DNA from 3 places in the Parabacteroides sp. CH2-D42-20 genome. Region 2 is predicted to be linked to each of the others. Evidence: riboswitches for the same ligand, from Rfam matches in the RefSeq annotation. Region 2 holds a riboswitch; each other region holds the start of a gene.
What was found. Region 2 has a riboswitch for cobalamin ahead of D7V92_RS00455 (threonine/serine exporter ThrE family protein). Riboswitches for the same ligand answer to the same signal wherever they lie in the genome.
Positions count from the first base shown of each region.

Region 1 (8,314 bases), on a different contig from region 2:
GCTGGTATCGTGGCTAATTTGAAAGCGTTAGGCATTTCCGTGAAATATGATGACGCTGATAACAAGAAGCCGGGCTGGAAGTTCGCTGAGTACGAGTTAAAAGGTGTTCCCGTGCGTTTGGCTATGGGTGGTCGTGATTTGGAGAATAATACGATCGAAGTAATGCGCCGTGATACTTTGGAGAAGGAGACGATGACTTGTGATGGCATTGAGGAATACGTGAAGAATCTGTTGGAGGAAATCCAAGCGAATATCTTCAAGAAAGCGTACGATCACCGTGAGGCTAACATCATAAACGTAGATACGTATGAGGAATTTAAGGAGAAGATCGAGGATGGCGTCTTCATCATGGCCCACTGGGATGGAACCCCGGAAACAGAAGAATTGATCAAGAACGAGACGAAAGCTACGATCCGCTGTATTCCTTTAGCTGGTGATAAGACTCCGGGTAAGTGCATGGTGACAGGTAAACCGTCGGCTTGCCGGGTACTGTTCGCCAGAGCTTATTGATCGCCCCCCGGTTTCGGGGCGAGAGTGGTTATAAAAAAGGTACGCCTTACTGAATGTGTGAGGCGTACCTTTTTTTATTTAAATTGTTTTACTGTCTATTAACTCAATCCCTCAATCATGCCATCCACGATATCGATCTTTCGGGCTTGCGGCTCTTTAGGGAGCCCCGGCATACGCATGATCTCGCCCATGACGACAACGATCATCTCGGCTCCGTTATTGATGATTACATCTCGTACTTTTAGTTCGAAATCCTTGGCGACCCCATAAGCTTTCGGATCGGAAGAGAATGAATATTGAGTCTTGGCGATACAGATCGGATAATGGGAAATACCCAAGCTTTCGATCTGACGCAATTTTTTATCGGCCAAAGTCGTATAAACAATCGAAGAGGCTCCGTATATCTTCTGGGCCACTTTTTGTACCTTCGTACGGATCGGATCATTCAGATCATATGTATATTGTAAAGGAGCGGAAGGATGATTTTCGATCGTATCAACCACTAAGCGGGCAAGCTCCGTACCCCCTTCACCTCCTTCGGAGAAAACGTTATTCATGGCGAATCCAACCCCTTTTTCCTTGCAATGCTCAGCCACTAAAGCGATCTCCTCGTCCGTATCGGTAGCGAAACGGTTGAAAGTCACGATTACTTGCTGTCCGAAGCTCTTCATATTCTCAATGTGTTTATCTAAGTTAGCGAATCCGTTCTTTAATCCTTCGATATTCGGTTCCTTGATTTCTTTTTCAGGAACGCCACCATGAAGTTTTAAGCTCTGGGCAGTCGCTACGATGACTGTCAGTTTCGGTGAAAGCCCCGCTTTTCTACATTTGATATTAAAGAATTTCTCCGCGCCCAGATCAGCGCCGAAACCAGCCTCCGTAATCACATAATCTCCATAAGTAAGAGCCATTTGGGTGGCCAATATGGAATTACATCCATGGGCGATATTAGCGAAAGGACCTCCATGTACAAATGCGGGAGTATTCTCCGTTGTTTGTACTAGGTTCGGCAGTAATGCGTCTTTTAGCAATACGGTAATAGCTCCGGCTATGCCAAGATCATTTACCGTGAAAGGCTTATCTTCGTTTGTATAACCCAATAAAATATTTCCGACACGTCGTTTCAAATCCTCTATATCCGTAGCCAAGCAAAGGATCGCCATGATCTCTGAAGCGGGAGTGATGTCAAATCCGGTCTCGGTAGGGACACCGTTCACCGAGCCGCCTAGACCCGATACGATGTTACGTAAGCTACGGTCGTTTACGTCAAGAACCCGTTTCCATTTGATCTCCTTCAATCCCTCGCAAGTGTTGCGAGTCTGATAAATATAGTTATCCAATAAAGCGGTAATCATATTGTGGGCGGAAGTAACCGCATGAAAATCCCCTGTAAAATGCAAGTTGATGTTTTCCATGGGAAGCACTTGGGCATATCCACCTCCGGCAGCACCACCTTTCATGCCGAAACACGGGCCAAGAGACGGCTCACGTAAAGCGACCACCGCTTTCTTCCCTATTTTATTCAGCCCTAAAGCCAGACCGATCGAAACCGTAGTCTTTCCGATTCCCGCTTTAGTGGGAGTGATAGCGGTCACTAAAATTAAATTATGCTGGTCCATTTGCTTTTTATCGATCAAATGGATAGGAACCTTGGCAATATACCTGCCATAATTTTGTACTTCCTCACGAGGGATACCTAACGTTGTCGCAACTTCCTTAATTTTACGCAAGTCTGTTTCTCTTGCTATCTCAATGTCCGATTTCATGTGCTTTATGTAAGTTTATATAGTTTGAACAAAGTAAATCTAATTTATTATAATAACAAAATGATACGGAACAAGGTTTTCCCCCTTTATGGAATAATAAGATTGTGTTATTTTGATATTTTTGTGCGAAGATGGCGATGATCTTGCTTTTTGTGATAGCTGTTAGGCTTGAAATTGAACTTTTTGTAAAGTGAACTTTGCAAAAATCATACGTTTTGCTTGTCGCACTCTTAAAGAATTATAAAATAGTCTTTAAAATTATCCATCTATGATAATTTGATTAATTTTATGGTGTCACAACGATAAAAAGAAAGCTAAAATGGTTTGAGTGTGATAAATTGAAATAGATAAGAGATTAATAACATTAGCAATATAATATGTAAATTTAAGGTTATGTCAACAGTAAGATTTAGTCAGGTTACATTTGCTACTAAATCGTGGGTAGCAGAAGCATGGGAAAAGATGGTAGTGGAATTGTTTAGCGGCCGTGTCGTAGCGGAAGTCAAACAATTGGATGAAGTATGTGAATCAAAGTGGGAAGTAGAATTGAAGAAGCTTCAAAACGAGGTTCATTCTTTATGTCATCATGCGATCCATCAATTGCTCCCGATAGCCGGCTCTTATCAACAGGCATTACTGGATGACGTTGCCCAAGCCTATACGGTATACGCTCCGGAAGAAGCAGAGTCTATCTTCAACCGGGGAAACCAAGCGATCGAGGATATCAAGGACATGTATCGGGTATTCGCTACAACGCTTGTAAAATGCGTGAGGCGAACCGTAAAGTAAGCGAGTTGGAAGATATGCACGCAAAAGCGATCATGTATCATAATTCAGTGAAACCTTATATGGATACACTTCGTTTCCATATCGATCAGCTTAAGCATATATTGCATGTAGCGTAATAAGATGGGCTGTCCGGGTTTGGTTACTCTCCGGGCAGCCTTCTTCTTTTAGCGAGGTTGGATAATCAGTAGGGAGAAATAGGGGAAATCCTTGGAATGTATAGTGGTGATATCAGTAGTATAATATTCTTTTCCTGTTCCAACATTCTCGAAATAATGAAAAACCGCCTTATCCGCATACTGCCGGATACAAGTATGAATAGCCTCTTGGCAACCCGGTAATTTCATGATGACGATGATCATTCCATTTTCTATTTTTGCCGAAAGTTCATCGAACGACGCAGTCCCGGGGATTACGTTAATTTGCTCCTCTTGTTTTACGATATGTATCCCGGCCAAGGCACCTGCCGCTATAAATGCCGGAATTCCTGCGATTCGATCGACCGGGATTCCTGCTTCCTCGAATTTATCGTATACATATTGTATAGATGAATAAAAACCAGCGTCTCCCTCGGCGACGATCACGATTTGTTTTCCTTTCAAATATTCAGCTTGGGCATCCAGAAACAATTCGTTATAAGCGTTTAACGCATCTGTCCGTTCCTTACTCATTGGCAAAATAAACGGATGGATCAAGGATTCGTCTACCTCAATAGCTTTCAATATATCCGTCGCCCGAGATATGATTCCATGCTTGCCTTGTGTAGCAGGACAATAGATAATATCAGCCTTTTGTAATGTTTTAAGCCCTTTCAGCGTAATTAATTCCGGATCACCGGGACCTAATGAGACGAAGTGAATAGGATGATTCATGTGTATCTGTTTTTATTTGAAACGCAAAAGTCCTTAAAATTGCGGATGTATACAAATATTCTTACTACTTTTGTCGCTGTAATAGGCTCCGCTTATCTCTTTTTCCGGGAGGCGGATTAAAAGGGAACCGGGTGAGAATCCCGGACAGACCACGCTGCTGTGAACTTCTAAACATTCGGACAATACCTTGGCCACTGGTTTCGTAATCGGGAAGGCGTCCAGAATGGAAGTAAGTCAGAAGACCTGCCGGTTCATAAATAAATGTTGCTGTCCCGTGGAGCAGGACGAGAGTAACTGTCAATGATCAACTGTCAATTAAACAAGGATTATGAATAAGTTTATAGCGGGTGGATGCTTGCTTTTATCGGTATTGACTTTATCATGTACTTCAGGTATCCGTGAAAAAGGAGAAATAGGGAAGACGGCTTCCGTAGAGCAATCCGCATTCTCGCAAGAGCAGGTTAAGCCTTTATACGCCCAAGGATTCAAGCTTACCTATGCGGATCAATATGTCTTGGCTGATATTCAAGATCCTCAAAACGAGGAAAGCACCACGTTTCATTATGCGTTCGTAAAAAGAGGTTCGAAACCCACGGGGATTCCCGTTGATTATACGATGATAGAGCTTCCTATCCGAAGTGTTATCTGTATGACTTCCCTGCAATTATCGAATTTTATTAAATTGGGTGCCTTGGATAAGGTCGTTGGGATTACCAGTACACGGCATTTGTTCAATAAAGAGATGAACGAACGCCTGAAAGAAGGTAAAACCGCAAAGATCGGTATAGAGGGAAATTTCGATAACGAGGTTATCATGAGTATGAATCCTGATTTGATCCTTGTATCGCCATTCAAGCGGGGAGGCTATGAGACGCTGAAAGACGTGGGTATCCCCTTGATTCCCCATTTGGGTTATAAGGAGACTACGCCATTGGGACAAGCTGAATGGATCAAGTTCATAGGCTTGTTGTTAGGGGTAGAGAAAGAGGGCAATGAGCGTTTTGCCGCCATTGAGAAGAGGTATAATGAATTAAAGGAACTTACGGCGGATGGCAAGGTTAAAAAATGTCCGATCGTTTTTAGTGGCGAGTTACGGGGTGGAAACTGGTATGCCGTAGGAGGAAAGAGTTTCTTGGCACAGCTTTTCAAGGATGCCGGCGCTGATTATTTCTTGAAAGACGATGAGCGATCCGGTGGTGTTACATTAGACTTCGAGACGGTCTATAACCAAGCGGACGATGCTGATTTCTGGCGTATCGTGAATAGTTTCCCGGGAACGTTTAGCTATGAGGCATTGAAAGAGCAAGATCCTCGTTATGCGGATTTCCGTGCGTTCCGGGAGAAAGGGATTATCTATTGTAATATGAAGAACACGCCGTTTTATGAGAGTATGCCGACAGAACCGGAGATCGTCCTAGCGGATTTGCTTCATATCTTTCATCCGGATTTATTACCGGATCATGAGCCGGTCTATTATTCTCGACTTAAATAAGGAACGCTGATGAAACATTCAAATACCCTATGGATGCTGGCGATTGTCACGGCTATTTTTGTTCTAATCTTTTTGAATTTGGTGTTGGGGTCAGTCTCTATTCCTCTTCAATCGGTTTGGCATATTATCTGGAATTCAGGAAATGAGCCTATTACATGGCAGAATATTATCTGGAAATCCCGACTACCACAGGCATTGACAGCGTTGGTAGCGGGAGCAGGCTTATCCATCAGCGGCTTACAGATGCAAACCGTTTTCCGTAATCCATTGGCCGGACCTTCGGTCTTAGGTATCAGTTCGGGAGCGAGCATGGGTGTCGCTTTCGTGGTGTTGTTAAGCGGTAGTTTAGGGGGCGTTGCCTTGAGTAAACTTGGTTTTATGGGGGAGATCGCCTTATCGATAGCGGCCGTGATCGGTTCCTTATCCGTGATGGCGCTGATCGTGTATGTTTCCCAAAAGGTAAAAGGAAATGTCACGTTGTTGATTATCGGTGTGATGATCGGTTACGTGGCAAACGCCGTGATCGGTGTACTTAAATTCTTTAGCGTCGAGGAGGATATCCGTGCATACGTGATTTGGGGATTGGGTAGTTTCGCCCGTGTTTCCGGTAATCAGATGACGTTGTTCGTGATTCTTATGACAGTCTTGATCCCTCTCTCGTTCCTGCTTATCAAGACCATGAACTTGATGCTTCTTGGGGATAGCTACGCACGCAATTTGGGACTTAATATCAAGCGGGCCCGTTTGTTGGTTATCACCTCGGCCGGGGTCCTTACGGCGATTGTCACGGCTTATTGCGGACCTATTATCTTCTTGGGGCTAGCCGTTCCGCATTTATGCCGGGCCATATTTCAAACTTCCGACCATCGGATTTTAATGCCTGCGGTCTTATTCGCCGGTGCGGCGTTGGCGTTGATCTGTAATTTGATCGCCCGTATGCCGGGGTTCGAGGGAGCGTTACCTGTCAACTCGGTAACCGCTTTAGTAGGTGCTCCTGTAGTGGCCTCGGTATTATTTAGAAAACGAAAGAATGAATTGAACGAGTAAGATGAAACAAGATACGATTCATATTAACGGACTTTCGATCGGTTACCATTCTAAGAGTAGTACAAAGCTGGTAGCTAAAGGTATACACTCTACGATCTATAGTGGTGAATTAACCTGTTTGCTGGGTGCTAACGGGGTGGGGAAGTCTACTTTATTGCGCACGTTATCGGCTTTCCAACCTAAATTAGATGGGGAAATATTGGTCCTAGGAAAAGATATAGATGCTTATTCCGATAAGGAATTGAGCACCACGATCGGTGTCGTGCTGACCGATAAATGTGAGATCCGGAATATGTTGGTACGGGAATTGGTCGGGATGGGACGTAGCCCGTATACCGGCTTCTGGGGCAAGTTGAGCAAGGATGATAAGCGGATCGTGGAAGAATCCATCGCCCTTGTCCGCATTGAGGAACTAGCATCCCGCATGGTCCATACCTTATCGGATGGAGAACGCCAGAAAGTGATGATCGCTAAGGCGCTCGCTCAGGAGACTCCGGTTATTTACTTGGATGAACCTACCGCATTCCTTGATTTTCCTAGCAAGGTAGAGATTATGCAATTACTCCATCATCTAACCCGGAAAACGAATAAGACGATATTTATGTCCACTCACGATTTGGAACTGGCTCTCCAGATATCGGATAAGATCTGGTTAATGGACAAAGCGAATGGTATCTCTACCGGTACCCCCGAGGATTTGGCATTGAGTGGTCATTTAAGCAATTTCTTCGCCCGGAAAGGGATTGTTTTCGATAAGGATACCGGATTATTCCGTATAGATAATCAATTCTCCCGACAGATCCGCCTCGTTGGACATGGCCAGAAATACGCTATGGTGCGTAAAGCGCTCCAGCGAAACGGAATTTTGGCGAATCGGGAAGTGGAATCGAATATCTGGATTGAGACTGGCGATTTAAAGACCACCCACTTTATCATCCATGAGACTTCCGGCGGTACCTATATCACCCAAACGATAGAAGAATTACTTGCCTATTTTGATACTGAAAAATCATAACTATGAAATTTTCAATTCATAACTATGTTTTTCTTCATTCATAGTTATGAATTTTTTCCATTCAAATCCATTGTTTTAAAGTAAGCTAGCTTCGTCGGCTTTCCTGTAATTGCTTGAAAGATACGTACAACTTTAATTCCACCATTCCTGTCACTTCTACGTACAGGTGTTGGTTCAAGAAAATGGTTGGGGTTACACCTAATGAATATAGACAAAATCGAAACAATTAGACATTTAATTCAACGTCATGTAACAATATGAAGTTTGCATGTATGGATCTTTACACGGTTCTTCCGTCGGGAATCGTGCTAGCTCGTGCGTGCCTTTCCGGACAGTAAGTCCTAAATGTTAAATGAGTAGTGAGATGTAAAGAGACAAACGGTAAAAAAAACGATAATGTAAAATGAATCGAAAAATAGAAGTGATTGAGAATAAAGAAGTAGGGAGAAAAAAAATGTCTCTTTCTTACGCAGAAAGAGACAACTTTCAGAATGACGGGTAAATATCCGTTTTCGGGTGTAAAAGTAGCTCAAATTGCTGATAAAGGCAAGGAGAGTGCTTAAATCTTTTATCAAAATTAAAAAAGACAAACAATAGCGAGCCGTCAAGCGTGACGTGCCTTGTCCTATTAACATTTCCAAGGGATTGAAAAACAGCGGATAGGAGCGTTTATCCTCCTGTTGTCTCTTTCTGCGTAAGAAAGAGACAACGTGATTCAAGCAAAAAAATGTGAAATGTAGTAGTGAAAAAGCACGTGCAGTTATGGAGGAAATAGGTGTAAAATTACAAAAAGCAGTATTGATGATGATGTCAATAGTATGGGTGT
Region 1 covers NZ_RAYG01000005.1:126,991-135,304, reverse strand. Annotated here, with positions in the region: gene proS (proline--tRNA ligase) at 1-510, shown strand, start outside; gene D7V92_RS04750 (formate--tetrahydrofolate ligase) at 609-2,276, opposite strand; gene D7V92_RS04745 (hypothetical protein) at 2,670-3,065, shown strand; gene D7V92_RS22415 (hypothetical protein) at 3,041-3,181, shown strand; gene D7V92_RS04740 (precorrin-2 C(20)-methyltransferase) at 3,230-3,934, opposite strand; cobalamin riboswitch at 4,001-4,200, shown strand; gene D7V92_RS04735 (ABC transporter substrate-binding protein) at 4,263-5,426, shown strand; gene D7V92_RS04730 (iron ABC transporter permease) at 5,436-6,473, shown strand; gene D7V92_RS04725 (ABC transporter ATP-binding protein) at 6,475-7,488, shown strand; gene D7V92_RS04720 (DUF4906 domain-containing protein) at 8,290-8,314, shown strand, end outside.
Region 1: linked by a shared signal. The riboswitch ahead of D7V92_RS04735 (ABC transporter substrate-binding protein) and the one ahead of D7V92_RS00455 (threonine/serine exporter ThrE family protein) in region 2 are both predicted to bind cobalamin.

Region 2 (8,314 bases):
TATGTGAATCATGGTCGTGTAGAGACCAAGGGTTACAATATCTCGGTTCGCTACGGTTTCGCTAACTGGGTAAGCGTAGGAGGAAACTTTACGCAGATGAATGTAAGGGATAACGTGAAGACGGTTACCAGCGGGACGAACCAAGAGAGCTTGACATATGGCGCACGTATGCCGAATCTTCCTTATCAGTTTGCCAACTCGGATGTGACCTTCTACTGGCGTAATTTGTGGAAGAAAGGCAATACGCTAAGTGTCACTTACGATAATTTATATATGCATAGTTTCCCGCTGTATTCGGAGGCAGTAGGCAGTGAATCCGAATTTGTGGTACCAACTCAATTCTCGCATAACCTGACACTCTCTTATGGTATACAGAACGGGCGTTACAATATCTCTTTCGAGTGCAGGAATCTCACGAACGAGAAATTATACGATAACTTCAGCTTGCAGAAGGCTGGCAGGGCTTTCTATGGTAAGGTGAGGGTTTATTTCGGTAATTAATTTAAAGTGTGACTATCTTTTATTTATCAATAATTAATTCAAAACATAATAGATTAAAACAACATGAAGAAGAATTATTTAATGACAGGTCTTGCCGCCGCGTTATTGGTTGGGGGAGTATTTACTTCTTGTAGTGACGACGATCCTGTAAACCCGGATAACGGAGGCAACGGGAATGGAAATGGCGGAGGATCGACCTCGGAGGCGGTTTCGAGCTATGTAGTCGCCGCTTCTGTCGGTGACGCAAATTACTTGTTGACAGCCGATACGCTGGGTGATGGCTCTATCTCCGCTAAAAACAACGGACTCACTACGGAAAGCGGTACGCAATGGATCTTCTATAAGGATAAATATTTGTATCGTTTGGTTTACAACCAGGGAAATGCCGGTGTTACTTCTTCATACGTACTGAATGCGGAAGGTAAGATTAAAGAGCGTGATAATACTTACGAGATCAAGCGATTTACTTCTTATGGTATCTACGGCGACTATATCATTACATCTTCTACCGGTGATCTGGGTGAGGAATATGCGGACGAGAATGGTTATCTGCCTAAAGGCTTCTTGCTCTCTTATCTGGATGTGGCCAAAGAGACGTTTACGACAAACACGAATACGATCTTGTCGGAGAATTATTTGGGAAATGGCGAGTTCGTTACGTTAGCGGGTATTCTCCAAGCGAACGGCCGGATCTATTCTGCGGCTATCCCGATGGGATTGAGTAAGTACGGCGTGAAAGCGGAGGGAGGTAAATATGTTAAATACCCGGAGCTGGTAAAGACAGAATCCGGAGGAAGCGGTAGTGGCGCTTACGAAAAAGGGGAATTGCAATGGACGCAATATCCGAACGAGGCTTGGGTCGCTATTTATGCGAACGAGAAATTCGAGAACCCGAAACTGATAAAGACGGATAAGATCAGTTATGCTTGCGGACGTAACCGTTCTCAATACTACCAGACCATTTGGACGGCAGACAACGGCGATGTGTATGTGTTCTCGCCCAGCTATGCCAAGACGATGACCGCGGAGGTACAGAAAACGACTTTGCCGGCCGGTGTAGTTCGTATTAAGGCTAATGCGGAGGAGTTTGATCCTGATTATTATTGTAATTTGGAGGCACAGACGGGTGGTAAGGCATTCTTGCGTTGTTGGCATATCACGGAAGATTATTTCTTGTTGTTGATGTATGATCGTCCGTTGACTGAATCCGGATTCGCCGCGAAAGAGTTGGCTATTTATAAAGGAGAGGATAAGAGTCTTACTTACGTGAAGGGGCTGCCTTCCACGGATGTTATTTCCGGATTTGGCAATACTCCGTTCTCGGAGGATGGTATCGCTTATATGGCGGTTACGACTACCGATGGAAGTCAACCTGCCGTGTATCGTATCGATCCGAAGACAGCTACCGCAACAAAAGGTCTTACCGTTGAGGCAGAGCAAATCAGTGGTGTAGGTAAATTGACTGCCGCTCAAGAGTAATAAGCAAGTATGAGTCGGACTCACATTCTTTTAATATTCCTCCTGCTCCCGCTAACCCTGCGGAGCCAGGAGGATATTTGTATAGGAAAGGAACTGGTTTTGTACTCTACCGTATTGCAAGAAGACCGGAGTTATTGGATAAACCTGCCGGAGCATTATAATATGGATACGAAACAACGCTATCCGGTTGTTTACCTGCTAGATGGAGATTCTTTCTTTCATTCGCTGGTAGGCATAAGGAAAACGTTGGCATCCGGTAGAGGTAAATATCTACCTCCCTGTATTATTGTCGGGGTATTAAATACGGATCGGACACGTGATTTTACGCCTACCGCTTCAGCCGCCGGACGGGATGGTAAAATCTCCATAGATGCGATTCCGCAAGGAGGGGGAAGTGAGGCTTTCAGTAAGTTTCTTACGGAAGAACTTCGTCCTGCTATCGATAGTGCCTATCGCACGAACGGCTGGAATATGCTTATCGGTCATTCGTATGCGGGGCTTTTCACCTTGAATACGTTTCTTCGTCATACGGAATTATTTGATACCTATCTAGCGGTCGACCCTAGTTTGTGGTGGGATCAGGGGCGGTTGGTCCGGGAGGCGGAGGCTTTGGTTGCAGGCCGTGATTTTAAAGGGAAAAGCCTGTATATCGGTGTCGCGTCTAAAAAAAGGACGGACCGGGTGGACATTCATCTTGACAAAGTGAGTTATCTTCTTTCGGAGGTTTTGCCACAAGCGGAGAACCTGCGTTTCTTTAGTAAATCATTTCCCGACGAGAACCATGGAACGGTAGCGGTTCCGGGTATATATGACGGGATTAAACAATTATTCGGAAAATGAGAAAATTCTTTGCGAAAGTACATTTATGGCTATCGATACCTTTTGGCATTATTATTGCGATTGTCTGCCTGACCGGGGCGATTCTCGTCTTTGAGACAGAGATATTAGAATTAGGCTACCCTTCCCGTTATTTTGTAAAGGAAGTAAAAGGGGAACCTCTCTCGCCTGCCGCCTTGATAGAATCGGCGCGCCAACAATTACCCGATTCGGTTCGAATAAACGGTATTCGGGTATCGTCTGACCCGAGACGAACTTATCAACTGGTATTACCGGGGAAAAAGGCCGCGGGTTTTATTGATCCCTACACCGGGGAGGTGACCGGGATGGATGACGGACAAGGTTTTTTCCTGAAAATGATGCGTCTTCATCGTTGGTTACTTGATGAGTATAAACGGGATGGAAGTTTTTCTTGGGGAAAATCAATAGTTGGCTATGCGACTTTGGTCTTGGCGATTATTATTATAAGTGGAATCGTAATTTGGTATCCCCGTAATAAAAAAGTATTGAGAAACCGGTTGAAAGTAAAGACCAAGGCTGGTTGGTTCCGTTTCTTCTATGATTTACATGTCTCCGGGGGATTCTATGCGGCATTGCTCCTGCTTATCTTAGCGTTAACCGGATTAACATGGTCGTTTGGTTGGTATCGAAATGCCTTTTATAGTGTCTTCGGTATTAGTGCAAACCCGCCTCAAGCGCATCATGCTCCAGCTTCTTCCGGCGCAAAGAAACCCGCGAAGAAAAAGACGGATTACACACAATGGGCTGAGGTGTTATCGGCATTGAAAAGCCATTATCCGGACTTTAACTCAATCACGATCCAAGATGGCTCCGCTACGGTTTCTACGGCCCGTTATGGGAATACAAGAGGAAGCGACCGTTACTCCTTTGATCCTGCTACGGGTGAGATTACGGAAGTCCAATTATATAAAGATCTCCCAAAATCGGGGAAGATAAGAGGATGGATTTATTCCGTACACGTCGGCTCGTGGGGGGGAATGACTACCCGTATATTGACTTGCTTAGTTTCCTTGTTGGGGACGATCTTCGCAATAACCGGCTATTATTTTTGGATAAAGAAACAATTCAGGAAACTGAGATGAAAAGAAAGAGGTATGTTTGACCCACATACCTCTTCATAAATCTAAACCAATCAAGTTGAATACGCAAACGTTACAATAGTAAGGGTGCGAATACCCACGAATGATCAGCTAAAGTCACCACTCAATAAACTTACCTCTTTGCCTGCGTTTCTCCAACTCCTCTTGCAGATAACGTTGACGGTCTTTGGCGATGTAACGACGGGCGAAGATATTGGGGACGGCTACGCCTAAAGAGATACAAAGGATGATGAGGGCGGAGTTAATACCATTGGAGAAGGCGTTCGTAACCTCGCCGATCACCCCGTGAAGGTTGATAAAACCTAATAACGAGCGATACATCAATACTCCCGGGATCATTGGGATAACAGAAGGGATCGTCAATACATGGTTCGGTACATGGAACCAATGAACCGCTTTCACCGCAATCAGGCTGACAACGAAACTTCCCATAAACGAGCCGATCACGGGACCATAGCCCAGCTCGAAGTTCACGAAGTTCCGGATGCATACGGCGATAATACCGCCTAAAGCAACCACCCATAATAAACGGCGTTGGATATTGAATATCATAGAGAAACCAACGGCGGATATGGCGGCCGCTATCGCATATACGTAATACGGATCATGTGGGACCATGCTTAGTTCGCTGAATTTATGGTCGATCGATACGTCGTTCATCACGAGCAGGCGCAAGGCGAAAGCGATACCGAAAGTCATTGCCGCTACCATCATCACCGTGTTTGCGGCACGGGTAATACCGACCAGCAAGTGATTATCGATCATATCGTCTACAAAATTAATCAAAGGTACGCCCGGTACGATGAATAGGGCACAAGCCAGTAACGGGAGATACGGAGTACCGGATATTCCCAGAAAAGATGAGGCATATGCTAGACAAGTACAAATAAAGGCGGCAAGAGCGATCCCCATGTAGGCGTTAAGGCCAGCCTCTACACAACGGGCACGCACCCTGAAACCGATAAAAGTACAGATCGAGGTTAACAAGAACGCGATCCAGTCTCCTCCAAATAACTTACAGAAACCTCCACAAGCGAATCCTGCTCCGATCGCTACGATATAAGGGGTATAATTCCGAGGTTGGCGAACTATCTTTTCCAATTCTTCCTCATATTTATCCAAGGAATAATCTTGCTCGATCGCCCGCCATGAGAGCTTGCTGACCTGTGATATCGTTGTCATGTTAATACCATGTTTCTCGCATTTCTGGAATTTGGAGAATGAGTTTCGCTCATCGCTTACGTTCACCATAATCATGGTCCATCGGATATCGATATGCAATTTCTCCTCGGGAATCCCCATAAAGGCGGCCACCCGCTTCATGTTGCGCTCGATACGGTTCGTATCGGCGGCACTTTCCATCAACAATTTTCCCGTACGGAGCAAAAGATCCAATTTGCGCCGTAATAACAATACTTCCTTGTCTGTCATCATCTTCTTTTTGTTCTTATATATGTGTTCTCTATACCCTAACCCACGAGGATATGAATCTTAAATGAATGGCAGGTCTTCTGACTGACTCCCATTCTAATGCCTTCCCGGCTTACTAGGCCAGTGGCGAAAGTAGTATTAGAATGTTAAAGGAGTTTCACAGCAGCGGGACTGTACCGGATTCTCACCGGATTCCCTTTTAATCCGTATGCCCGAACGAGCGAACGGAACCAATTCGGATGCAAAGGTATGAAATCATGCTAATATCCGTCTCGCTTCAGTAAGAATAATTATCCGGATACTTATATATTCTTTGTTGAATGCGCTTCTATTCTATAAATCACGACGTGGTCTGTACAAATCACGCCGTGGATTTTATAAACCACGCCGTGGTTTGTACAGACCACGTTGAAAATTGAGGAATAGATGCTGATGTAATTCTCTTTATATATAAGAGAATGGATGTTTATTTCTTGTTCCGTACAAGATTTTATGCATGTGTGTGCCTTAAAAGCCTTAAATAAAAGGATCGTACTTGTATTTTACGATTTCCTTTTTATTTAAAGAAGCTTGTACGTCAATTAACCGTTGGTTGCTGCTTCCCCGGAATAAAAGGCTCTCATCCCGAAGGGTTTGTTTGTAGCGGCCATCTACCAATACGTCGATATAGGATAATAAGGCGGCTTGTGCCGGGTTCTTTATCAGGTCCTCGAATTTATATCCCGTGTAGCACCAGATCGTCTTTTGGCTTTTTTCCTTGATCGCCTTGGCTACCTCGGTGAAGCCTTCCGGCTGGAACATGGGATCTCCACCACTGAAGGTGACGTTGGCGAACTCGTCAGCCAGCACTTTCTCCACGATCTCTTCCGTTCTTACTTTCTTCCCTTTATGGATATCCCATGATTCGGGGTTGTGGCAACCCGGGCATTTGTTCGGGCAACCCGCCGCATAGATGGCGGTCCGGAATCCCGGACCGTCTACGGTGGTATCTTCGATGATATCTATGATAGACAACATGGTAATTGAAAATTAGTTGTGGGTGATGCGGTCGTTCAGCTCGGATAGCTTGGCGTTGTTCCAACGGTCGGTGGTTCCTACCAAGTAACCGGTGATGCGTTGAAGTTTGTCCAAGTGTTTGCTGCCGCATTTCGGGCAGGCTTCCAGATTCGGGGTGGAGTTCTCGTAGCCACAATCCAGACAACGGTTACGATTATGGTTTACGGAACCGTATCCGATATTGTATTTATCCATCATATCCACGACACGCATGATCGCTTCGGGGTTATGGGTAGCGTCGCCATCCATCTCTACGTAAAAGATATGGCCGCCACGAGTCAAATCATGATAAGGAGCTTCCACTTCGGCTTTATGACGGGCGCTGCACTTATAATATACCGGGACGTGATTAGAGTTCGTATAATAATCCCGATCCGTGATACCGGGGAGCGATCCGAACTGCTTACGATCTTTTCCCGTGAACTTGCCGGACAAGCCTTCAGCCGGAGTTGCCAGTACGCTATAATTGTGTTGGTATTGCTCAGAGAATTGGTTGGCACGATCCCGGATATACGTAACGATCCTTACGCCTAAGGCTTGCGAATCCTCATCTTCGCCATGATGCTTCCCGGTAAGGGCTACCAAGCATTCGGCCAGTCCGATAAAGCCGATACCCAAGGTGCCTTGGTTGATAACGGAGGCAATCGGATCGTTAGGCTTCAATTTTTCCGAGCCTAACCACAAGGAAGACATTAACAACGGGAATTGCTTCGCGTAAGCGGTTTTCTGGAACTCCATACGCTCATGCAACTGACGAGCCGTAAGTTCCAGCATATGATCCAGTTTAGCGAAAAATAGGGCGATACGCTCTTCCTTATTCTCCACTTGCATGCACTCGATAGCCAATCGCACGATATTGATCGTCGAGAAGGATATATTACCTCGTCCGATAGAAGTCTTTGGTCCGAAACGATTCTCGAATACACGGGTACGGCATCCCATGGTCGCTACCTCGTGGATATAGCGCTGAGGATCGTCCGCTTTCCAATCCTCGCTTTGGTTGAAGGTCGCGTCGAGATTCAAGAAGTTCGGGAAGAAACGACGGGCGGTGACCTTGCAGGCCAATTGGTAAAGATCGTAGTTACGGTCTTCCGGCAGATAGCTTACGCCTCGTTTCTTTTTCCATATCTGGATCGGGAAGATAGCGGTCTCGCCGTTACCTACGCCTCTGTAAGTGCTTTTTAATAACTCCCGGATGATGCAACGACCTTCCGCCGAGGTGTCGGTCCCATAATTGATGGAGCTGAATACCACTTGGTTGCCTCCACGGGAATGGATCGTGTTCATATTATGGATAAAAGCCTCCATCGATTGGTGTACACGGCTTACCGTGCGGTTGATGGCATGTTGTATAATGCGTCTATCACCGCTTAATCCATCCAAGGTCTGTGTCTGGTAATCGTCGATAGGCTTATTATATAAGTGGGAGAAATCCTGTCCGTATAAATCCTCTAAGGTCTTTACTTCCTCGATAAAGCTATTACGTACGTAAGGTGCTAGGTAGAAATCGAACGCCGGTATCGCCTGTCCGCCATGCATCTCGTTTTGGGCGGTCTCTAGAGAGATACAGCCAAGGATGCTTGCGGTTTCGATTCGTTTAGCCGGACGTGATTCGCCATGACCGGCGGAGAACCCGTATTTCAGGATGCGATCCAACGGGTGTTGTACGCAGGTCAAGCTTTTAGTCGGATAATAATCTTTATCATGAATATGGAGGTAGTTGTTAGATACGGCTTCCTTGACCTCTTCGCTCAATAAATAGTCATCTACAAACGGCTTGGTGGTCTCGCTGGAGAATTTCATCATCATGCCGGCGGGTGTATCGGCGTTCATATTCGCGTTCTCACGGGTGATGTCGTTGGATTTGATATTGATAATCTCCAAGAACA
Region 2 covers NZ_RAYG01000001.1:122,839-131,152, reverse strand. Annotated here, with positions in the region: gene D7V92_RS00475 (TonB-dependent receptor) at 1-501, shown strand, start outside; gene D7V92_RS00470 (DUF4374 domain-containing protein) at 565-1,980, shown strand; gene D7V92_RS00465 (alpha/beta hydrolase) at 1,990-2,820, shown strand; gene D7V92_RS00460 (PepSY domain-containing protein) at 2,817-3,920, shown strand; gene D7V92_RS00455 (threonine/serine exporter ThrE family protein) at 4,035-5,372, opposite strand; cobalamin riboswitch at 5,422-5,619, opposite strand; gene nrdG (anaerobic ribonucleoside-triphosphate reductase activating protein) at 5,886-6,386, opposite strand; gene D7V92_RS00445 (anaerobic ribonucleoside triphosphate reductase) at 6,399-8,314, opposite strand, start outside.

Region 3 (8,314 bases), on a different contig from region 2:
CGGACATAATCCTCCCGTTTAAGGTTGGCTAAAGATGCGCGGATAGACCACTCGGGAGCATCAAAACCTCCTCCGTTCAGTAAAACCAAGGAAGTTTCCTGTGCCAGACGGAAAACGACATCCAGAGGTTCGTAATTCTTTTTTAGATATTCCACGAAATCATCCCCATAGAATTTCTTAGCCCAGACAAGCATATCGATCTCGCTATAATATCCCGCACGCAAAGGGTCATCCAATAAGGTGAATCCGGTGCTTTCCCACAATGTGTGTAAACGCTCGTGGATCATATCCTGCATCCTTTTCTTATAGGTATTTTCCGCATCTAATAGAGCGAAAGACGCAAACAGAGACATTTGTGTTTGTTGTGGCAAGGAAAGACCGGCCGTATGATTCAAGGCTACTTGACGGCTATCGGTTACCATACGATCAATAAAGCGGATATCCTCGGGATGTAAGGATAGACTGCTATATCGTTTTTTTAGAAGCTCCTGTTTATCTCTTGGCAATTCACGGATCATCCGGTCGTAAATATTATCTTGATGTAAAGCGATTACCGCCAATCTCCATCCGGTTGCCCCGAAATATTTGGAGAAAGAGTAGACACATAACGTATTCTTTGGTAATTCGGCCATCATCGAGCGAAAATGCGGAATAAATGTCGCATACACATCATCCGTAATAATCATAAGGTTGGGATTGTCGTTCCGTACGATCTCAACGATCCTATTCATCAATGCTTTTGTCAATCCGTATGAAGGCGGGTTGCTCGGGTTTGTTATGAAAGCGGCTTTCACGCTAGGATCTTTCAGGACATCTAAATCCTTTTCTTGATATTGCCACGTGTGATAGCCGTCTTTTGTCATCTTCAAGGCTTTTATCTCTATGACATTAAAAAGATAACGAGCCTGTTCCGGAATCTCTATATAAGGAGTGAATACCGGAGCGAAGAGAATGATCTTGTCTCCCTTATTCAACAAGAAATTCTGCTGCAAGGAATCGAAGATATAACACATGGCGGCAGTTCCGCCCTCGGTAGCGAAAAGGTCGAATATTCCCTCAGGGGGCTGGTTATCACATAATTCTTGGTCTAAATAATCCCGCACGAGCATTTCCGTATATTTCAAGATACGATCGGGAACCGGATATTGATCACCAATGACACCTTCCGCCCATTCGTATACAAGCTCATTCTCATCTACACCTTTTTCCGTGACCAGATATTCATAGGTACCCTTCAATAAAGTAGCGCCGGGAGATTGCGCATGTTTCTTTAGAAACTGTACGAAGCGAGACGCGATCCTTTTGCGGTTGGGAACCCCTGCGGCTCCGGCCATCTCATCTGCCAATTCGGTTTCCCGCTGGCATTCCTCCAAGGCGAACTGCCCTAATAGGAAGAATGCCTCCCGTGGAACCGTACTGATCCAGTTTGGATTTCCCCTTCCTGCGTTCAGCATGATGTGCGTACTTTTACGAGCGCTCTCATCCGCTAACTCTATCAAGATGTTCTTTAGCTCGAAAGGGCTAATCTCCGACATCTTTTTCTCATATTCTCTCGTGACATGTATTTTCTTCTTGTCCATACATTATATATATTACATGATTAGCACAATAACGACACCCCAGATGATTAATAAAGTATTACCCACCGCATAGGTAACGGTATAGCCTAAGGCTGGAGTCTCACTTCCTACGGCATCTTCCACCGCTCCTAATGCGGCGGTTGTCGTACGTGAACCTGCCGTGCAACCTAAAGTGATAGCCGGATGGAACTTAAAAACGTAACGTCCCATCAGAATACCGATGATAAGCGGGATAGATGTCGCTAAAGCACCGATAATAAATAAACTTATACCGACTTCCTTCAATCCGGTCACGAAACTGGGACCCGCCGTGATACCGACTACGGCGATAAACATATTCAGTCCCAAATTATTTAATATCCAGACGGAAGGCTCCGGAATACGCCCGAAGGTCGGATGCTTGGAACGAAGCCATCCAAAGACGAGTCCGGCTATCAAAGCGCCGCCACTCGTACTCAGGCTGATCGGGACACCTCCGAAATGAATCGCGAGCGAACCTAAAATTCCCCCTAAGAAAATACCGATACCCACGAAAATCAAATCGGTCTGATTGGTTGGGCGATCGGGATATCCTAAAGTCGTAGCCGCTTTATTTACCTCTGATTTCATACCCACCAATTCCAACATATCACCGGAATCTATCACCGTAGCGGCCAAGACCGGGATATTGATACCCGCACGCCTTATGGACTTGACGCTAACACCGTGCATGAACGATTGATTGCGTAAATAGCAGATCTTTTTCCCCACGTATTCCTTATGGATCACTAGTACGGGTAACGTCTCTGCCGGAAAATCGAGCAATTCAATGTCATTGACCTCGTCGCCAATCCAGTTCTCCTCTCCGATCACGAATTCCCGGCGACCGCTTAGGACAACCTCATTTCCGGTATGTAAAACCAAATCCGGTTTAACATCGGTTAGTACATTATTAATACGGACACGCTCCACGAACAAATGCCGTCCTAATTGGTCCAGATATTCCTCCAACTGCTTTACGCTTTTACCCTCCTTGAACCATTCATTACTAATCTTATAGGCCCGGAAAGTTACCGGACGGGCGGCAGGCATAAAGCCCGGTTGCTCGCTCTCGTCGTTATTTCCCATTTTAGCCTCTAGCTCTTTACAGGCTTTTTTCACGTAGTCGAGTCCTCCTAAAAGACGTGGCCCGATATCACTCACCAACCATGCGGATCCTGCCGTACCGAAAATATAAGTTACCGCATAGGCCACGGGCATCACGTTGACCATAGCGCTTTTATCCGTATCGCTAATATTCATCTGTCCGATCGTATCTTCGGCAACTCCTAATACTGCCGACATCGTCTGGGAGCCCGCCAATAATCCTGCGGCCTCGCCTGCGTTATATCCCATAAGTTTCGCCAGTAAAAAAGGAGCGATCAAGCAAAACACACACATGACGGCGGCGAAAAGCATTTGAGGAAGACCTTCCTTTTTCAATCCCCGGAAGAACTGTGGCCCAACACTATATCCTACAGCGAAGAGGAACATCAAGAAAAAGACGGACTTTAACGGTCCGCTTATATCGATTTTTAATTGCCCGATCAATACACCGACCAATAATACGCTGGTAACCGTTCCCAGCGTGAACTTCTTTATCTTAAACTTGCCAATCCAGAAACCGAGAGCTAAGGTTATGAAAATAGCTAGCTCCGGATAATGTTGAAGTAAATTAGTTATCCATTCCATATCTATTTATTTGATGTTAAACAAAAAAGATGCTATTGAAACAGGGATTCTTTGAAAGATGTTGTTACTTTTCGGGATTATTTATATAAATTTGCGACCGCTTAGGTGATAGAGTTTGTCTACCGACAATTCTATAAAAGGGAATCCGGTTAGAATCCGGAACAGTGCCCGCTACTGTGAAGCTCTTGAAAAGGAAAGCGTTCTGCTATGCCACTGTCTTAAGAAAGATGGGAAGGTTGCTTTCCGAGCCAGTCAGGAAACCTGCCAAGCGAAGTAATGATTAATTCCTCCCGGGGTTAGGAGTAATTAAGAGGATAGAAATATCACCTATATCTAAAAGATGTTGGAGACGGAATAATACGTTGTCTCCGTGGGATTGATATGTAATCTAATTATTAATATATTCATATGATGAGGAAACACTTACTATCTTTCTTCCTGCTGGTCATCAGCCTAGTTTGTCGTGCGCACGATGGCGAGAATTTTGTAGCATCCGATTTATTCGCCTCTTTACAACCGGGCGATAAGGCCGCTTTATTGATGGTACATTTTGGAACAACCCATGATGATACCCGTGCCTTGACAATCGACGCGATCAATCAAAAAGCGAAAGAAGCTTTCAAAGATGTTGAGTTGCGTGAGGCATGGACTTCTCGCATTGTAATGCGCCGCTTAAAAGCTCGTGGCGTAGAGAAACTGAACCCGATCGAGGCCTTGGAAAAATTAAAGACTGATGGTTATACACATGTCTTGATCCAATCCACGAATATAATCGAAGGTATCGAGATGGAATCCTTACGTAAGGATGTTGCCACCATGAAATCTTCTTTCAAGGAGATTCGTATCGGTAATCCTTTATTGTATACACCGGAGGATTATGAGGCGGTAATCGCCGCTATCATAAAAAATGGGGCGAAAGAAGGCGCTACTTTATTGGTAGGCCATGGCACTTATACACCGGCGACGGCCCAATATGCTATGTTGGATTATATGTTGAAGGAGAAGGGATTCAAGGATTATTCCGTAGGAACCATCGAGGGCTATCCTACTTTTGATACGATGGTAGCCCAAGTAAAGGCCAATGGAACGAAGAAAGTCTTGTTGATGCCATTTATGTTTGTTGCCGGAGACCATGCGAAAAACGATATCGCCGGTGATTGGAAAGAGGAATTGGAAAAGAAAGGCTACGAGGTAAGCGTATTTATGGAAGGTCTGGGACAGAATCCGGATATCCAGAAGATCTTCATCGAACATGCCCGTTTCATGGCTAAACATAAGATGATCGATATCGTTGATAAGAAGAAAGCTTATGCGGTAGAGAAGGACTAAAAAAGTTCACTACACAATGTTTTTTATTCCTTTCGGAAGAAAAAGTAATTCCTTCCGAAAGAAACTAAATTTTCATTCGAAGGAAAATGGAATTTCTTTCGAAAGGGATTTCACATGCATACAATAAACAGTTATAATGCTAAATATATGAAAAGAGTTTTGACAATCTTACCGTTGACAGCCTTATGTATCAGTACGATGCAGGCGCAACACAAGAATGAGTACACGAATTTCGCCGATACGACATTCAATATTCAAGAAGTCGTAGCGACCGCCGCACGCAAGCCACGTCCACAAATCACGAAGTTGGACGTACCTATGAAATATCTTCCTATTTCAATTAATAGCATTACGGCGAGTAGTTTGGAGTTGCGAGGTATCCGTAATATCCAAGATGCGGTACGCTTTATGCCGGGCGTACGATTCCAGACATCTTATGGCGCATTTCAACAATTGTCGATCCGTGGTTTCGATCATTCTATCATGATGATAGACGGTATCCGCGATGAACGTTCGGCAATAAACAACTCTTATCCCGTACCCGATCTATCCTGTATCGAGTCTATTGAATTATTAAAGGGACCGGCTTCTGTACTTTACGGACATTCAGCCGTAGGTGGAACCTTGAATATCGTTCGTAAATCCCCGTCAGAGAAACAGAGCGTTAACGCCCGATTGGCCTATGGTAGTTACGAGAATAAAGAGGCGACGCTTGGCATGGGCGGTAAATTGGTCGGTCCGGTCAATTATTACGCCAATGTCAACTTTTCCGATCAAGAGGGCTGGCGTGATAATGGCAACCGTCGCTTTTCCGGTTATCTGGCATTGCAAGCTAAAATGACGGAACGTGACCTATTAGATGTTCGTGGAGGTTTTAACCGCGACTTCTATGGAACGGAGATTGGTCTTCCCGATTTAATGGCAAATGATGTATATAATGCGCAAACAGGACAGTTATATCTCCATAAAAATGATATGCTACCGGGACTTGACCGTGAGGCTCGCTACAATAACGAGTCCGACTTTATGAAGAATCACGCTTGGAACATATCAACGCAGTACACACATACTTTTTGGAACGGCGCAAAACTAACAGATCGCCTTTCTTACAATAACGACGATATCAACTATTTTGGGACGGAAGCCCTCGACTATCTCGAAAGTGATGATCCGATCTATGATCATTATTATATGAAAAATGGCCAGAAAAAATATATCTGTTTGGACAGTGTATATCTTTCTTTCCCGCTTCGCTTCTCCCATATAGCCAAGACGGTAGCCAATACGCTCGAGCTAAGCGGTAAATTCAGGACGGGTGAGATAAAGCATACGTATATGGGAGGTTACTCTTTCGTCGCCTTGAATCGTACCAGCTATTCGGGATATAATTTAGGAGATGATGTTCAGGGTCCCGGCCTTTATTCGCATGTATCTGTTTATGATCCGCATAGCATGGGATATATGACCAGTAAATTCTCGAAAGCAACGGTTACGCATCATTATTCCAACAGCCTTTATCTTCAAGATATGGTTGAGTTCAACGAGCAATGGAAGGTATTAGCCGCTCTACGTTACGACTTTTTCCGTTATATGTCCGCCAGCGCTACAACTCCTACCGGACGACGTGAGTATGAGGAACATTCAAGCTTCAATATGATAAAGAATAAGGCGTTGACTTATCGTTTCGGAGCGGTCTATCTGCCCCATCCGAATACATCCATTTATGCTTCTTTCGCTTCTTTCTTCAAACCGATCCGTACGTTCTATCAAGATAATGTCGTTTATGTAGGAGGTGATGGAAATCGTTTCGAGCCTGCTCGCAATGAGGAAGTATTTAAGCCGGAGAAAGGATACCAAGCCGAGGTGGGGCTTAAATATCAATTGAACAATATATTAAGCGCCAATGCCAGCTTGTTCTATATCCGGAAGATGAACAGTACGGCTACGTTGACCAACAACTATCAAGTGGAGGTAAACGGCGAGACTACCACGATGAGCGTAATCGGACAGGTGGGTGTACAAGATTCCAAGGGTTTTGATTTTGATGTCACTCTTTCTCCGGTAAGCACCTTAGCGCTGACGATCGGTTATGGATTGAACGACTCCAAGATCCGGGAGATGAAAGAAATAAAGGATCCGGAATTGATCGAGGCTATCTATGGCAATAACCCGGATGAGACAAAGCAACAATTGAATAGCCAAGAAGGAAACTGGCAGAGCAACGTACCGAACCAGACTTTCTACGCATACGGCAGTTATACCATCCCTCGGGGTGTCTTGAAGAATCTGGAATTTCACTTGAGTAGCAGTTATACCGGTAAAGTATACCGTAATACGTCAAACAACTCTTGGTTCGATCCGTATTGGGTAACCGATTTCGGTATGTCTTATTTGTTGAACAACAATATTCACCTTACATTCAACTTGAATAACTTGTTTGACAACAATTATTATAACCAAGCGCTCGGACAACAGATGGTGCCAAGCATGCCTCGTAATTTCCAAGTGGCTATCTCCTATACATTATAATATATAGAACATACGCTCATGAATCTATTGACAAAGATCATGCAATTTATACACAGGATACTGGGCACGGCACTCAGTATCCTGTTCCTCGTTTGGTTCCTATCGGGATTGGTAATGATCTACCATACGTTCCCGCGAGCGGACCGGGCCGGTAAACGGGCGAAGATGGATATTCTCTCTCCGGAGAATCTTCCTTCGTTAGACCAGATAGAGAAACGTTTACCGCAGAACGAGCGGATAAACCATGTTACCTTAAACAGCTATTTGGGACAAACTGTTTTTCATCTCCGGACGGAGAAAGGGAGCTATGATATTCCTGCCGACTCGACGGAAAGATTACCCGTAATCGACTGGAATCATATCCAACGTGTGGCATCACTATGGAATACCTCTTCCATAGCGAAGGTAGATTCCTTGTATACCTTGGACCAATGGATTCCATTCGGTCGTTTAAAAGAGGAATTTCCGATCTATAAATTCCATTTCGCCGATCCGGAACGACATGAATTATACATATCCTCTAAATCCGGGGAGGTTTTGCAATATACGGATAAAAACAGTCGTTTCTGGGCTTGGCTCGGGGCGATCCCTCATTGGGTCTATTTCACTTCCTTGCGGCAAGACGCTGAATTATGGATAAAGGTAGTTGTCTGGTTATCCGGAATCGGGTGCGTTATGTGTATCGCCGGGATCTATTTAGGAATACGGGATTTCCGGTTAGCGAGGAGACGTCATTTGATTTCCCCTTATAAGAAGTTCTGGTATAAATGGCATCATATTCTTGGGGTGTTATTCGGTTTATTTGTCCTCACCTTCTGCTTTAGTGGTATGATGTCTTTGGCTCGTGTACAGGATTGGGGGTTGAAAGCCAAGCTCGATATAAACCCGGTTCAAGAACTGCGGAAGATGGCTCCTTCCCCACTCGATTATCCGTTGGATTACAGGGCGGTCGTACAAGCCTATCCCGGCCAGATCCGTCAATTGGAATGGAGTAGTTTTGGTGATATACCCTTTTACATCGTACAAACAGACACGAAGGATATTGTCGTGAACGCAAATAAGAGTGACGGGATATCTTTATTGAACCTGCGACCGAAAGAAATCCGTTCCGTATTGTCTCAGATACATGGTATCGGGACCACGGCTGATATCAAACTGTTGGATGC
Region 3 covers NZ_RAYG01000024.1:60,204-68,517, forward strand. Annotated here, with positions in the region: gene D7V92_RS14995 (bifunctional aspartate transaminase/aspartate 4-decarboxylase) at 1-1,580, opposite strand, end outside; gene aspT (aspartate-alanine antiporter) at 1,593-3,290, opposite strand; cobalamin riboswitch at 3,377-3,574, shown strand; gene D7V92_RS15005 (sirohydrochlorin cobaltochelatase) at 3,702-4,619, shown strand; gene D7V92_RS15010 (TonB-dependent siderophore receptor) at 4,767-7,148, shown strand; gene D7V92_RS15015 (PepSY domain-containing protein) at 7,167-8,314, shown strand, end outside.
Region 3: linked by a shared signal. The riboswitch ahead of D7V92_RS15005 (sirohydrochlorin cobaltochelatase) and the one ahead of D7V92_RS00455 (threonine/serine exporter ThrE family protein) in region 2 are both predicted to bind cobalamin.